3 regions of the Agarilytica rhodophyticola genome follow, and region 1 is predicted to be linked to each of the others. Evidence: predicted binding sites of a transcription regulator. Region 1 holds the regulator's gene; each other region holds the start of a gene.
What was found. Region 1 encodes FliA, which starts transcription of late flagellar genes. Its sites were predicted from a motif close to TAAAGTTATNNNNNNNNCGGCCGATANCC; they were not measured.
Positions count from the first base shown of each region.

Region 2: a site for FliA is predicted at 2,566-2,594, ahead of BVC89_RS18005 (flagellin N-terminal helical domain-containing protein). Genes of this name have one in related genera too.
Region 3: a site for FliA is predicted at 2,201-2,229, ahead of flgM (flagellar biosynthesis anti-sigma factor FlgM). Genes of this name have one in related genera too.

Region 1 covers NZ_CP020038.1:2,763,375-2,767,663, reverse strand. Annotated here, with positions in the region: gene BVC89_RS11775 (chemotaxis protein CheA) at 1-388, opposite strand, end outside; gene BVC89_RS11770 (protein phosphatase CheZ) at 399-1,199, opposite strand; gene cheY (chemotaxis response regulator CheY) at 1,224-1,610, opposite strand; gene BVC89_RS11760 (RNA polymerase sigma factor FliA) at 1,940-2,656, opposite strand; gene BVC89_RS11755 (MinD/ParA family ATP-binding protein) at 2,697-3,527, opposite strand; gene flhF (flagellar biosynthesis GTPase FlhF) at 3,801-4,289, opposite strand, start outside.
Region 2 covers NZ_CP020038.1:4,293,395-4,297,683, forward strand. Annotated here, with positions in the region: gene BVC89_RS18000 (flagellar protein FlaG) at 237-623, opposite strand; gene BVC89_RS18005 (flagellin N-terminal helical domain-containing protein) at 701-2,461, opposite strand; gene BVC89_RS18010 (flagellin N-terminal helical domain-containing protein) at 2,957-4,289, opposite strand, start outside.
Region 3 covers NZ_CP020038.1:4,314,297-4,318,585, forward strand. Annotated here, with positions in the region: gene BVC89_RS18075 (CheR family methyltransferase) at 1-237, opposite strand, end outside; gene BVC89_RS18080 (chemotaxis protein CheV) at 293-1,228, opposite strand; gene flgA (flagellar basal body P-ring formation chaperone FlgA) at 1,386-2,099, shown strand; gene flgM (flagellar biosynthesis anti-sigma factor FlgM) at 2,282-2,599, shown strand; gene BVC89_RS18095 (flagella synthesis protein FlgN) at 2,926-3,405, shown strand; gene BVC89_RS18100 (TIGR04282 family arsenosugar biosynthesis glycosyltransferase) at 3,421-4,077, opposite strand; gene BVC89_RS18105 (TIGR04283 family arsenosugar biosynthesis glycosyltransferase) at 4,065-4,289, opposite strand, start outside.

The DNA of each region.
Region 1 (4,289 bases):
CTAAGGATACTAGACGCTCTAACTGCTTAATCAATGCCGGGTCTGCTGGTGAAGGTTCTTCACGATTGGTAATCTGTGAGAATTGGTTCGTTACCGTATCCAGCGCTTGTAACACCACATCCATTAATTCTGGTGTTACCGCCCGTTTGCCATTGCGTAAAATATCGAATAGGTTTTCTGTGATATGACAACAGTCTACCATCGCGTTCAACTGCAAAAATCCTGCACCACCTTTAACTGTGTGAAACCCGCGAAATATTGCGTTAAGTAGATCGATATCATCTGGTCGTTGTTCAAGATCGACAAGTTGCTCGGAAAGCAACTCGATTATTTCCCCCGCTTCAACTAAGAAGTCTTGAAGGATCTCTTCATCATCGCCAAAACTCATTCAGCGCTCCTCAAAACCCTAAACTAGAAAGCAAATCATCAACTTCATCTTGGCTGGACGCAACGTCCGACAACTTATCCGCATGAATTTGCGGCCCAACCCCCTCGCCAGCAGCTCGACTGTGCACATTTTCTGGCTCTAGCTTTTCGTTATCAGCAAGGCCCGTCACTTCTTCTACCTGGCATGCAATTCTCATCAGGTTAACAAGCTCTTTTTCAACATCACTTACCAGGCCAATAACTTTTTTCAATACCTGACCTGTCAAATCCTGAAAGCCTTGCTCAAGAATAATGTCTTGTAAATGTTTATTAAGTTCTTCGGTACCATCTCCCATCTTATCTAGAAATCCATCGATGCGGTCGTACAATACCTTAAATTCATCTTTATCTATTTCGCGACGCTTTAAACGCTTCCACTCTTCTTTTAATTTTGCCGACTCCTCACCTAGGTTCATTGCAATAGGAGCAGCAGCTTCTACCTTATCCATGGTTTTATCGGCAGCATCTTGAGTTAAGTTCATCACGTACTGTAAGCGGTCAGATGCATCGCTAATTTCAACATCGCTGCCTGAACCCGATGGCTGATCAAGTTCGGAGTCGACATGAAAGTTTACGATAGCGTCGTGTAAGCCTCGTGTAAGCTGTCCGACTGAGCGAAAAATATGGCTGTTACGTGCTTCAACGAGGTTGTGAATCAGCTCCGAAGCCTCGTCGTAATTATCTGCTTGTAGCTTTTCAACCAGCTGATTTGCACAATCTTGAAGACTAGCTACAAACTGCTGATCATCTTGCAATGGTTCAGTGTTTTCCATTAAGCAACCTATATGTAGTAGTTGTTAACCATCGACTCGTTCAAAAATCTTGTCGATTTTCTCTTTCAACACCTGAGCAGTAAAAGGTTTCACAACATACCCATTTACCCCAGCTTGTGCCGCCTCAATAATTTGGTCACGTTTGGCTTCCGCTGTTACCATAAGCACAGGCAACGACACGAGCTTGCCGTCAGCTCGTACCTCTTTGAGCAATTCTATCCCGGTCATGCCAGGCATATTCCAGTCGGTGACTAGAAAATCGAAATCTCCACCCCGCAACATAGGCAAAGCAGTTGAGCCATCATCTGCTTCCTGAGTATTAGTAAAGCCAAGGTCTCGCAACAAGTTTTTGATGATGCGACGCATTGTCGAAAAGTCATCAACAATGAGAATTTTCATATTTTTATCCAACACAACCTCCAAATTTCTGCTACCAGGATTTTGTCGAACAGTTCTACAATAAATGACTGCTCGTATAGGCCAGATCCCTTTACAAAAAACCAACGGCTTAGCAGACATTGATTTGCAGTTCAACGCTGTTCCTCATATCAAGTCTAGCTGCTTGTAGCCAGTCATCCAGTTTTTTAATTTGGAAATGACTTTTAGTTCCTATATAAACATCTCTCAACTTCTTATTACCCCAAAAGTTTGCACATCATTGGCGTAATATTTAAAATTTTGGGAAAGGGTTTTAATGCAGTTAAATACCTTGAAGGGAGATATGCTGATGTGTGATGATGCTATGATATCCAGTCTTTTAGTCTCGCCCGTAGACGAGCCGCAGCTTGGCTGTGTATCTGACTAATACGAGATTCTGAAACTTCAAGCACCATGCCTATTTCTTTCAAATTTAGCTCTTGTTCGTAGTATAAAGACAATACCAGCTTTTCTCGCTCGGGCAGCCCATCTATCGCCATCACTAGCGCTTCTCGCATAGCTCGCTGATGAACCTTTTCTGAGGGACCGTCAAGGGCTTCATTGTCAGAGTGCAGGATTTTACTTTCATCCTCTTCATAGGCTTCGTCAAAGCTAAACAAACGCGTAGACACGCTATCTTTGGCTATTTCATAGTACTCGTCTAAAGAGACATGCATTTCTTCGGCAATTTCAGTATCACTAGCATCACGTCCCGTTCGCTTTTCAATTGAATTAATGGCGTCTGCAACGCGTCGACTGTTACGATGCACAGAGCGCGGCGCCCAGTCCCCTCGCCTCATCTCATCCACAATCGCACCGCGAATACGAATACCTGCGTAGGTCTCAAAACTGGCGCCCTTACTACCATCATACTTCTGTGACGCTTCAATTAAGCCAATCATTCCAGCTTGTATTAAATCATCCACTTGTACCGACGAAGGCATTCGAGCCATCATGTGGTGGGCAATACGTTTTACCAGTGGCGCATACTCCTCAACCTGGATATTCGACGACCTGCTTTTGGTCTGCTCGTATACCATTAAGTTTTCAGCTGTATACCCTGTCATTAATACGCCTCAACTACATGCCGCTAGCATTCGAAGTTTGTAAAAGCCGCTCAATAAAGAACTCTAAGTGCCCACGAGGCAGCGTTTGCACTGGCCAGTCATCAACTTTTTGGGCAAGGGTTTTAATTGCACTTGCCGCCTTACTGCGGGGCGCAAACTGAATGATAGGCTGACGTTTCTGAATAGCCTTGCGGACATTTTCATCAAAGGGAATATTGCCCATGTACTGCAAAGAAGCATCGATAAAACGCTCACAAACGGTATTCAGTTTAGAAAATAGGTTTATACCTTCCTGATTACTGCGCGTCATATTAGCAACGACACGAAAGCGAAAGATATCGTATTCAGCATTGAGCAATTTTATTAATGCATATGCGTCTGTAATCGATGAGGGCTCGTCACAGACAACGACGATCACCTCCTGCGCGGCACTAACAAAACTTACTACGGTATCGGATATACCAGCGGCAGTATCGATAATCAGAGCATCTAACTGATCACTGAGTTCGCTGAAAGCATGGATTAGCGCAGCATGCTCCTGAGGAGTTAAACTCGCCATTTGCTGAATACCCGACGATGCAGGCACTACTTTTATGCCTCCAGGGCCATTGATCATAACATCTCGTAAACTATGGCTACCATCTAACACATCAGCAATCGTATGTTGAGCTTGTAAACCGAGTAAGACATCGACATTAGCTAAACCCAAGTCAGCATCCATAAGCACGACACGACGACGTAATTGCGCCAAAGCAATACTTAAATTAACAGATAAATTAGTTTTACCAACGCCACCTTTACCACCAGTAACAGCGATAACTTTGATTGGGTGATGTAATGTCATATACGGCTCACAATAGAATGTATTTTCTATAACTATTTAAACTATCATTTTATAAAAAATGTATTTTCAACTATTAAAATCACTTTTTTAGATCTTGATAATTTTTATCTTTTAATGTTTATAATAAAATATATTTAGATAATGCTGATGCAGTTTCATCGTTTGGGTATGGCGCCCCACACAACAAAAAAAACGCAAACTGATTTCTTAATTTTAGCAAAACTCGCCACTTTTTCTCCCTCGTCTTTATAGCTTTCCTCTGTATGGATAAGGTCAAGCAGAATGTTCGCCAGATAATGCCTGGGTTTTAACAACTTTAATTGCCTTTGCCACTAACCCATGGGCGCTAGCTTGCGTAATATCTTTTGGAATATTCTGTCCATCGGTAGTGTAAGCAATGGGAAGATTCTCTTTAATAACAACACTTAATGCTTCACCGATACTTGCCGACTCATCAAGTTTTGTTAACACACAGGCGTATAAGCCACGGGAACCTTTATGAGCATGAAGTGATGCTTTCATGGTGGCAGTTTGACTGTTACATGACACAACTAATACACGATGGATACTCGGGCTTGATTCTAATTGTGCAAGTTGAGATTTTAAAAGTGGATCACCTAGACGAAAACCTGCTGTATCAATCAGTATGAGTGGGAACTGCCGTAAAGATGCTAATACCGAGAGTAAGCTATTTTCCGAATCCACGACTTTAACAGGAACATTAAGAATCTTTCCCATAGTACGTAGTTGGTCAAATGCGCC
Region 2 (4,289 bases), 1.5 Mb from region 1:
AATAGAAATATATAACGAACTACTCCTGTCATCAAAATAGTAATTTATATTTTTATTTAACAAGAATTTTTCAAATAAAAATATAAATTACTTCCACATAATTATTATCGTCAAAAATAATGATAACTATAGGAATAAAAAGTTTGAAAGTTATGGGGCTTTATGCTTTGGTAATCGCACACAACAGGAAAAAGACGCCCGAGCTACTCGAGCGCCTATCTTTAGGTGCGTGTAGACTATCCTAACGCATTAAGCAAACGAAACTCACCATCATCTTTAAGCCTGCGCGCCAACTCCAAAAAGATATCTTCTGGGATTTGGCGAATCAGCTCGCCTGAATCACTGTCAACGACTTTAATCACTGTTTGATCCAAGTCGTTATCTACTGAAAATTGCAAATCACGTTGCAGTGATTGTACGTAGTCATTGACATTGACAATCGCTGTTTGTAATTCCGGTGCAGATACAGGTTCAGCTTGTGGCTTTTCTGTTTTTTCTGCATTTCCAGCTTCTTCAGGTAAGCTATTACTATTTATGGATGAAGGAGTTTCTTTAGCCCCTTTCGATGAAGCAGAATTAACCAATATAGTACTGGCTATCTGAGAACTTCTTACTTCATTCATGGGATTATCCTCTCACTAACGACTTTAGCCAGTAAAAACCGGCTAAAGTCTAATATCAACTGAGTGACTCTAACCTATTACTGTAGGAGCGAAAGCACCTGCTGTGGTCTTGCATTCGCCTGGGCTAATATCGCCTGTGACGCTTGCTGTAGTACCTGTGCCCGACTCAATTGTGCCGTCTCTGACGCAAAGTCCGCATCGACAATCCGCGATCTCGCAGCAGAGGTTTTCTCGGAAATGTTCGACAGGTTAGATACGGTAAAATCCAGCCGGTTATTGACCGCACCAAGCTCCGAACGTTGCGCATTCACTGTCTCCAGCGCCGCATCGATAACATCTACCGCCGATTGTGCACTGGCAGCTGTAGAGACATTAATGCCCGCGATTGAGCCCGCGCCAGACACTGCATTCTGCTCTTGAAAGCCCGTTAATGACTCCACGTTAGCCGCTGTAGCATTATCACCATATTTAATTTGTATGGATGATCCAGTAGTCGAACGCAATGCGACTCTAGCGGTATTACCCGCAGCCTCAAACGCGACGACACCTGTCTGTTCAGATAACTTATTAATCTCTTCAATAACATTATCTACCGCAGTAGCCGCCGCACTGGATGCAGAAATCGCACCGATGTCAACACCATTAATTACCAGATCACCCGCATTGATATCAGTCAATGTAGCTGCCGTGCCTGCGACAACAGTAGCACCTTGTAGGTTGCCATCATCATCCTGAACATTAATACCCACTGCATCTAATTCAGCTGCACTAGCACCTGTGCCCGCTTCAATTTTAACGCCGGAGTTCTCTATGCTGGTATCGTTAAATACTAAAGCGAAGTTAGCTGTCGTGGTCGTTGTAAAACCAGATGCGCCATCAGATGCAGAGTCATCCGCAACTAAAAGAGTCTGCGCTCCTGCCGCACTTAGTATCAGTTTTCCATTGTCATCCAAGGATGCAGACACTGTGGTTTCAGTATTAATTTTATTTACTAATTCATCGATATTATTAGTGTCGGTGATACGGTAAATTGTCTGCTCACCATCGCCGTCAGTTAGCGTGATATCGAAAGATTCATTATTAGCTGCAACTAGTACACCATCACCTGCAGTATCTGCTTCAAGTGTCACCAGAGATGCAACTTCGGCGCCTTTACCGTCTAAGTCAGCATTAATAAGTGCTAATGCCTCATTAATGTTGGTGGCATTGGCAGTAGTAAGTGCAGAAATTGCTACATCATTAATGGTGAGTCCTGCAGTTCCACTTACTGCGCGCAGGTCAGCAATACCAGCAGCTGTACCCTCACCGATAACGTCACCACCAGAACCTCCTAGTGAGGAAGTACTAAAACCAGAAACTGTAAAATCAATAGTTTGATTGGATTCTGATCCCACTTGCAATGCAATATTACCCAAACTGCCATCGAGAATATTTTGCCCATTAAATGCTGTCGTTTCGGCAATACGGTCAATTTCAGCTTTCAGCTGTTGCACCTCTGCATCCAATGTCGCTCGGTCAGCATCAGAGAAAATACCGTTTGCAGATTGAATCGCCAGCTCCCTGCTACGCTGTAAAATGTTGGTAACCTCATCCAAGGCACCTTCTGCTGTTTGAATCAAAGAAATACCATCATTAGCATTTCGTACAGCTTGATCCAAACCGCGAATTTGAGATGTTTGGCGGTTAGAAATGGCTAGACCCGCAGCGTCGTCGGCTGCGGAATTGATTCTACGACCTGAGGCCAATCGTTCGCTTGCTCTGTCTAGATCTGCACCAGACTGAAGCAACTGACGTTGGGCATTCAGTGAAGAAACATTTGTATTAACTACTAGAGTCATAAGGCTCTCCTAAATGTTTGATATTTAATGCCAGCGAACTTCGACCCATTTATCGTGAAGACAATTTAAAGCTACAAAGTTTGCCGCTCTTACTTCCTGTAAAAGGTTCTCGGCAAGAAATTGCCGAACTTTAACACTCATTAATTATCAGGTTTCTTTGTATATAAAACCTGACATCGATTTTTTCAAAACTAGTTAATACCTTTAAAATCAACAAGTTAACAAAATCATTCTTGTAATTGACATGAGAAAAAATAATATTTTTTGCGACGACTAAGTTTTAGAAAGGAATTTTTAAATAGATCATTTTTGATTTAATTAAAAATTAACATGACGGAAAGTTATTAGCTAATACTAATACTTATTAAGAATATATTTTTATTCTTTTTAATAAAGGTAAGGTAAAGATTTTGACAAAAATTATCTTCATGACGATATTAGTGCCTCGCCATGAAGATACCCATATATTGCGATAACTACTCAATAACTGAAGTCTTAACCTTGCAATAGCTGTAAGACCTGCTGCGGTTGTGCATTGGCCTGAGCCAGCATTGCTTGAGATGCTTGCTGTAGCACTTGCGCACGACTTAGCATCGAGGTTTCTGCTGCAAAGTCTGCATCAACAATTCGCGAACGTGCTGCTGAAGTTCTTTCTGATACGTTGGCGAGGTTGGAAACAGTAAAATCTAAGCGGTTATTAACAGCACCCAAATCAGAGCGTGTTGAATTAATTTGCTCCAGTGCGACATCAATGATATCAATCGCGTTTTGCGCTCCTGCGGCCGTATCAATTTTGATACCTGAGACTGAGCCACTACCAGCAGCGGAGTTTTGTTCTTGAAAACCCGTGATATTTTGCACATCGGCTGCAGTTGCACCATCACCGTAACGAATCGAGATAGCATCCTCATTGGTTGAACGTAGGCCGATAATAGCGCCCGAACCACCTTCAGCTTCAAACGCAACCACCCCTGTTTGAGTGGACAAGATATTAATCGCTTCAATAACATTATCTACCGCTGCCGTTGCCGAAGTAGATGCTTGAATAGCGCCTATTTCAATGCCATTAATAATTAAGTCACCGGGATTAAGATTGTTCAGTGTTGTTGCCGTACCAGCGGTTACGGTGGCACTTAATAAATTACCATCGTCATCATTGGCGTTGACCCCAAGATTATCCAACTCCCCTGCAGTAATAGCGGTGGTAGCCTCTATTTTTACACCATTATTATCGGTACTGGTGTCGGTAATGACTAAGCGAAAGTTCTCAGTTTCATCATTACTCGCTGCACCTGTAGCGGCTTGCCCTGTAGAACCATCTTGCACTCGAATACTGGTGCCATCTGGCGCGCTTAATATAAGACGCCCAATTTCATTGACTTGAGCCCCGATGATAGTATCCGAATTAATTTTTGCCACTAACTCATTCATACTGTTGGTGCCGGTAATAGTATACGTTTGAGCTTGACCATCACCATCTGTCAAAGTGAGCACTAAATTTGAGGTGCCCGGAATTAATACACCATTTCCAGCCGCATTAGATTCATAAGAAATTAATGTTGAAACTTCAGCACCTTTACCGTCCAAATCGGAGTTGATAATTGCAATGGCTTCGTTGATTGTGGTCGCATTGGCAGTAGTAATTGCACTGATAACCACATCATTAATTTGCAACTCATCACCGCCGGTTAACGCAGTAAGATCAGCTAAACCATTTGCGACTTCATCGCCAACAATATCGCCAGAACTCGACCCTAGTGAGGCAGAAGCAAAGCCTGGGATCTCAAGGTCAATAGTTTGATTCGACTCAGAACCCACCTGCAAGGTT
Region 3 (4,289 bases), 1.6 Mb from region 1:
ATTGGTCGTCATGACATCAATCACTTGCTGACGCACTTTGCCATTAGTTGGTTGCTTTATGAGGCTAACTAATTGTGCAGTAGAACTACACTTATGTTCAGACAATATCTTCTTTAAGCGTGTTTCTACTAAGTACTTTTTATTATCACCTAAATCAATACCAGCAATTTGTCTTAAATACTCCCGAAACTCGTGAAACTCAGAGATCGAAAGCTGAGCAATCGTATTATTTACCATTCGCAAGCCATTATTATTTGCCTGTTAGTCCGGAAAACGAATAATCGCAGAGAGCTTACTCGTCACCTATTAACTCAGCAATGCGAGAATTTACACGTTTCGCCAACTCATCGGGATGAAACTTAGCAAGAAAATCATTAGCGCCAACTTTTTTCACCATAGCTTCATTAAAGACACCACTTAACGAGGTATGGAGCACAATATGCATATCTTTTAATTGAGGATTGGCCCTTATCTCCGCAGTAAATGTATAGCCGTCCATTTCTGGCATTTCGATGTCGGACACCACAAGCAATAGCTCATTATAAGGATCTTTGCCTGATTCTATGAGCTCAAGCAAATAGTCAAGGGCTTCTTTGCCGTCTTTACGCAAGGTTGTTTTAACACCCAGGCTTTCTACAACCTTTTGTATTTGCTTACGAGCAATAGAAGAATCATCAACAATAAGGATATGTTTTTGAACTTGAATGTCTTCTTGCGCAGCTTCAATAATCTCGGCACTGACATCCTCCGCCATTGGCGAAACTTCAGCTAAGATTTTTTCCACGTCTATGATTTCAATCAACTTGCCATCTACCTCAGATACAGCGGTAAGGTAATTGTCTTTACCCGCTCCCTTGGGTGGCGGGTGTATATCCGCCCAATTCATGTTAACTATTCGTTCAACCCCCTTCACAAGAAAACCCTGAGTCGACCTATTATATTCGGCGATAATAACAAAACAGTTCTCAATATCTGTTAAAGGCGGATGACCTGTCGCTAACTTCATATCCATAATAGGTATCGTGCCGCCACGTATATGTGCAAGACCTCGAATAACAGGATGACGCTTGGGGATTTCACTCAGTGCTGGACACTGTAATACTTCTTTCACTTTAAACACGTTAATTCCATATAACTGTGAGCCGCCAAGATTGAATAGCAATAGTTCAAGGCGATTCTGCCCCACCAACTGAGTGCGCTGATTGACACTATCAAGAACACCAGCCATATTGTTTCCTCTTCTGCGTTTTAATAGTATTAGTATATTTGAAAATAAACTTAGCAAGAGGCACAAGCTTTGCTAACATGTACTTATATGGACGTTTTTATACATCCCAAATAATGATATAAATTGTCGTTCTCGCTTACAGCATAGGACAAGAATCATGGAACTACGCAGTTTTTTTGCATCACTATCGTTAGTATTACTCTCATATAACGCTATATCGGCCGAAAAGCAGAATATAGAAGCGCTTAGGAATCACGTTCTAGCTCATACAACGTCACATTATAGAAATGTTTTTGGTGAAGAGAATTTCAAAAATAATGTCAAAATTCGGATTGGTAATCTCGACTCGCGTCTCAGACTCAATAGATGTGACGACAATTTGACATTCAAGATCAGCCAACCTCCGCAAAATATAAGTAACATTACCGTTAAAACAAGTTGTGTTGGTAAGCATCGCTGGACAATCTATGTTCCAGTTAAAATTGATGTCTACGCTAATGTACTGGTAGCAAAACGCTCTTTATCACGAGGGCACTTATTTACCGAGCATGATCTAGATTATCGGCAGCTTAACACTGCATCGTCGGGATATGGTTATCTTGAGGATATGTCGCGCGTTATAGGTATGGAACTAAAAAGACCTATAAGCTCCGGGGATATCGTACATTTAGCATTACTGAAAAAACCAAATATTGTACGTAAAGGACAAACCGTTATCGTGACTTCCAAATCGCGTTTCTTATCTGTGGAAACAGAAGGCATTGCCTTAATCAGTGGCCAACTAGGCCAAGATATAAGAGTTAAAAACCAACGGTCAAATAAAATTGTACAAGCACGAATAGTTGCGCCAGGTATTGTCGCGACCCGTTAGCATTAAAGGCTTTCACGCTAAGAAAGTGAGTACATAGTGGATTCGGCCTTAGCACAGATCTATCATGATTCAATTTTTTTTAGAAAATTTAAAAAAAACACTAATGTTCTTAGTTCAGTGGCCGATAAGAGAATCAAAGAAACTATGTAAGCATCGTCCAACCAACTTAAGCGGCAATGATTATGGTTATCGATCCTGGAAGTAATGTTAATTCTCACGGTACCTCTGCTGGCAAAGCTCGCCAACAGAATGCGACAAAGTCAGACGAGCAGGGCCTTGCATCGCCTTCAACGAAGCAACAACCTGCTGAGTCAGACAGCGTGTCATTGAGCTCAGCCAGCTTAAGCATCGCTAAAATCGAAAGTAAAATTGCTGAAACGAGTGACATAGATACGGCAAAGGTTGACCGCATCAAGACTTCGGTAGATTCTGGTAACTATCAAATCGATAGCGGCGCAATCGCCAATACCCTGCTGCAGGAAGAACAGCAACTAGGTTAATTTATCCCCTATCACTATCTAGATAAGTTTTTAATAGCGGCACTGACTAAAAACTTACTCGCAAATAACACGGCAGTACACCGACTCGATTTCCACTCGGCGCTAGACATAGAACATTAAACATCACCCGTTCTAATTACCCTTTGGCCAAGTAGCGACGCAAAATTCAGCAATTGCAAATTAGTTGATACTTTGATCAGCCTTCTACGGTGTTAAGGCACAGAATATGCAAAGTTATGGTTTTACTGCCAATTTAATTACTGCCTCAAAATTATATGCATGACAACACATAAGTATTACAACTTTTCAATGTGAAGTAGAACGACATGAATACAGATATTGCAGCTCAAGATATAGAAAGACAAATTGCATCTGACATCGATGCATGTCACACATTGCTCGACCTACTGGATCAGGAGCAAGAAGCTCTTAAGGCAAGGGATGCAGATTTACTTGAACAAGTTGTTAAAAACAAAATGCCAGCCCTCTCCCATCTTGAAGAAAGTGCCAAGCGCAGAGCGAGCTGGGCAAATATCACTCAAGAAAAACAATCTTCAGGTAAATGGGAAGAGTTTGTTAATAGCTTTAATCAGCAGCAACTCAAAGAACACTGGCAAGAGTTGAAGCGACTCACACAACAATGCCAGCAAAAGAATGAAATAAATGGCAAAATTCTTAGCCGCCAACAACAGATTTATGGTCGTTTGGTGGGATTGTTACGTGGTCAAACCTCTGCGCCAAATTTATACAGTGCGGCTGGTACGGCGACAGCAAGTAGGTCATCAATTAAAGTGGACGAAGCCTAAAGCTTTTATCCGCCATTAAAGGCCCGCCAGTAAATGCTGGTACATTAGATTACTTCGTAAGGCCGCCAAGTCTTCTGGTCGATCAATATCATCCAAGATAGTATCGCACTTAACCTTTAAGCTAAGTTGCTTAGCTTTCGCTATAGTTTGTTCGAATACCTTCTCAGTCCCCCAAGCTATTCCCTCAAACAATTCTGGATAATATTTACCCAAAGCCAACAAAACATAACCTCCATCATGAGCAGGACCAATTACCAAGTCATTGTCGCCTTCACAAATAGCCTCCGTCACTCGCAGATAATAAGCGGTATCCAAATATGGACAGTCACTACCGATCAAAATTACTGCATCTGTGTGATCTATAGTTTGCTCCACCGCATAGGCAAGTCGTTTCCCTAAATCCTCGCCCACTTGAAGATAGTGTGCTGATGAGTTCTGATTAGCCAGAGATTCAATAAACTCTCCTCCTGCGGTAGACCATAGCTGATGAGAAACACCCTCCACTTGCGCCGCGACATTGGCCACATGGGTTAATAGGTTTTGGTGCAAAATCGCCGCTTGATCAGGTGTGAGTACAGGCAATAACCGTGTTTTAACTTTGCCTGGCTGAGGGGTTTTAGCAAACTGCAGAATAGTCGATGATTTCGATATCGACCGATTTATTGATACCACGCTTTAATCCTTTTTGAAGAAATACCCGTTTTAAATGCTAGTTGTAAAAACCACATCAAAATAGCTGTTTTAATAATACCTCGAGACTCCCAACGACGAGATGACGCCACCACACAATCGTCGAAAATGTAAGGTAGCGAATATTTTTTTAGACGGCGCGTCAAATCAATGTCTTCCATTAACTCTAAATCGCCATAGCCACCGTGCTGCCA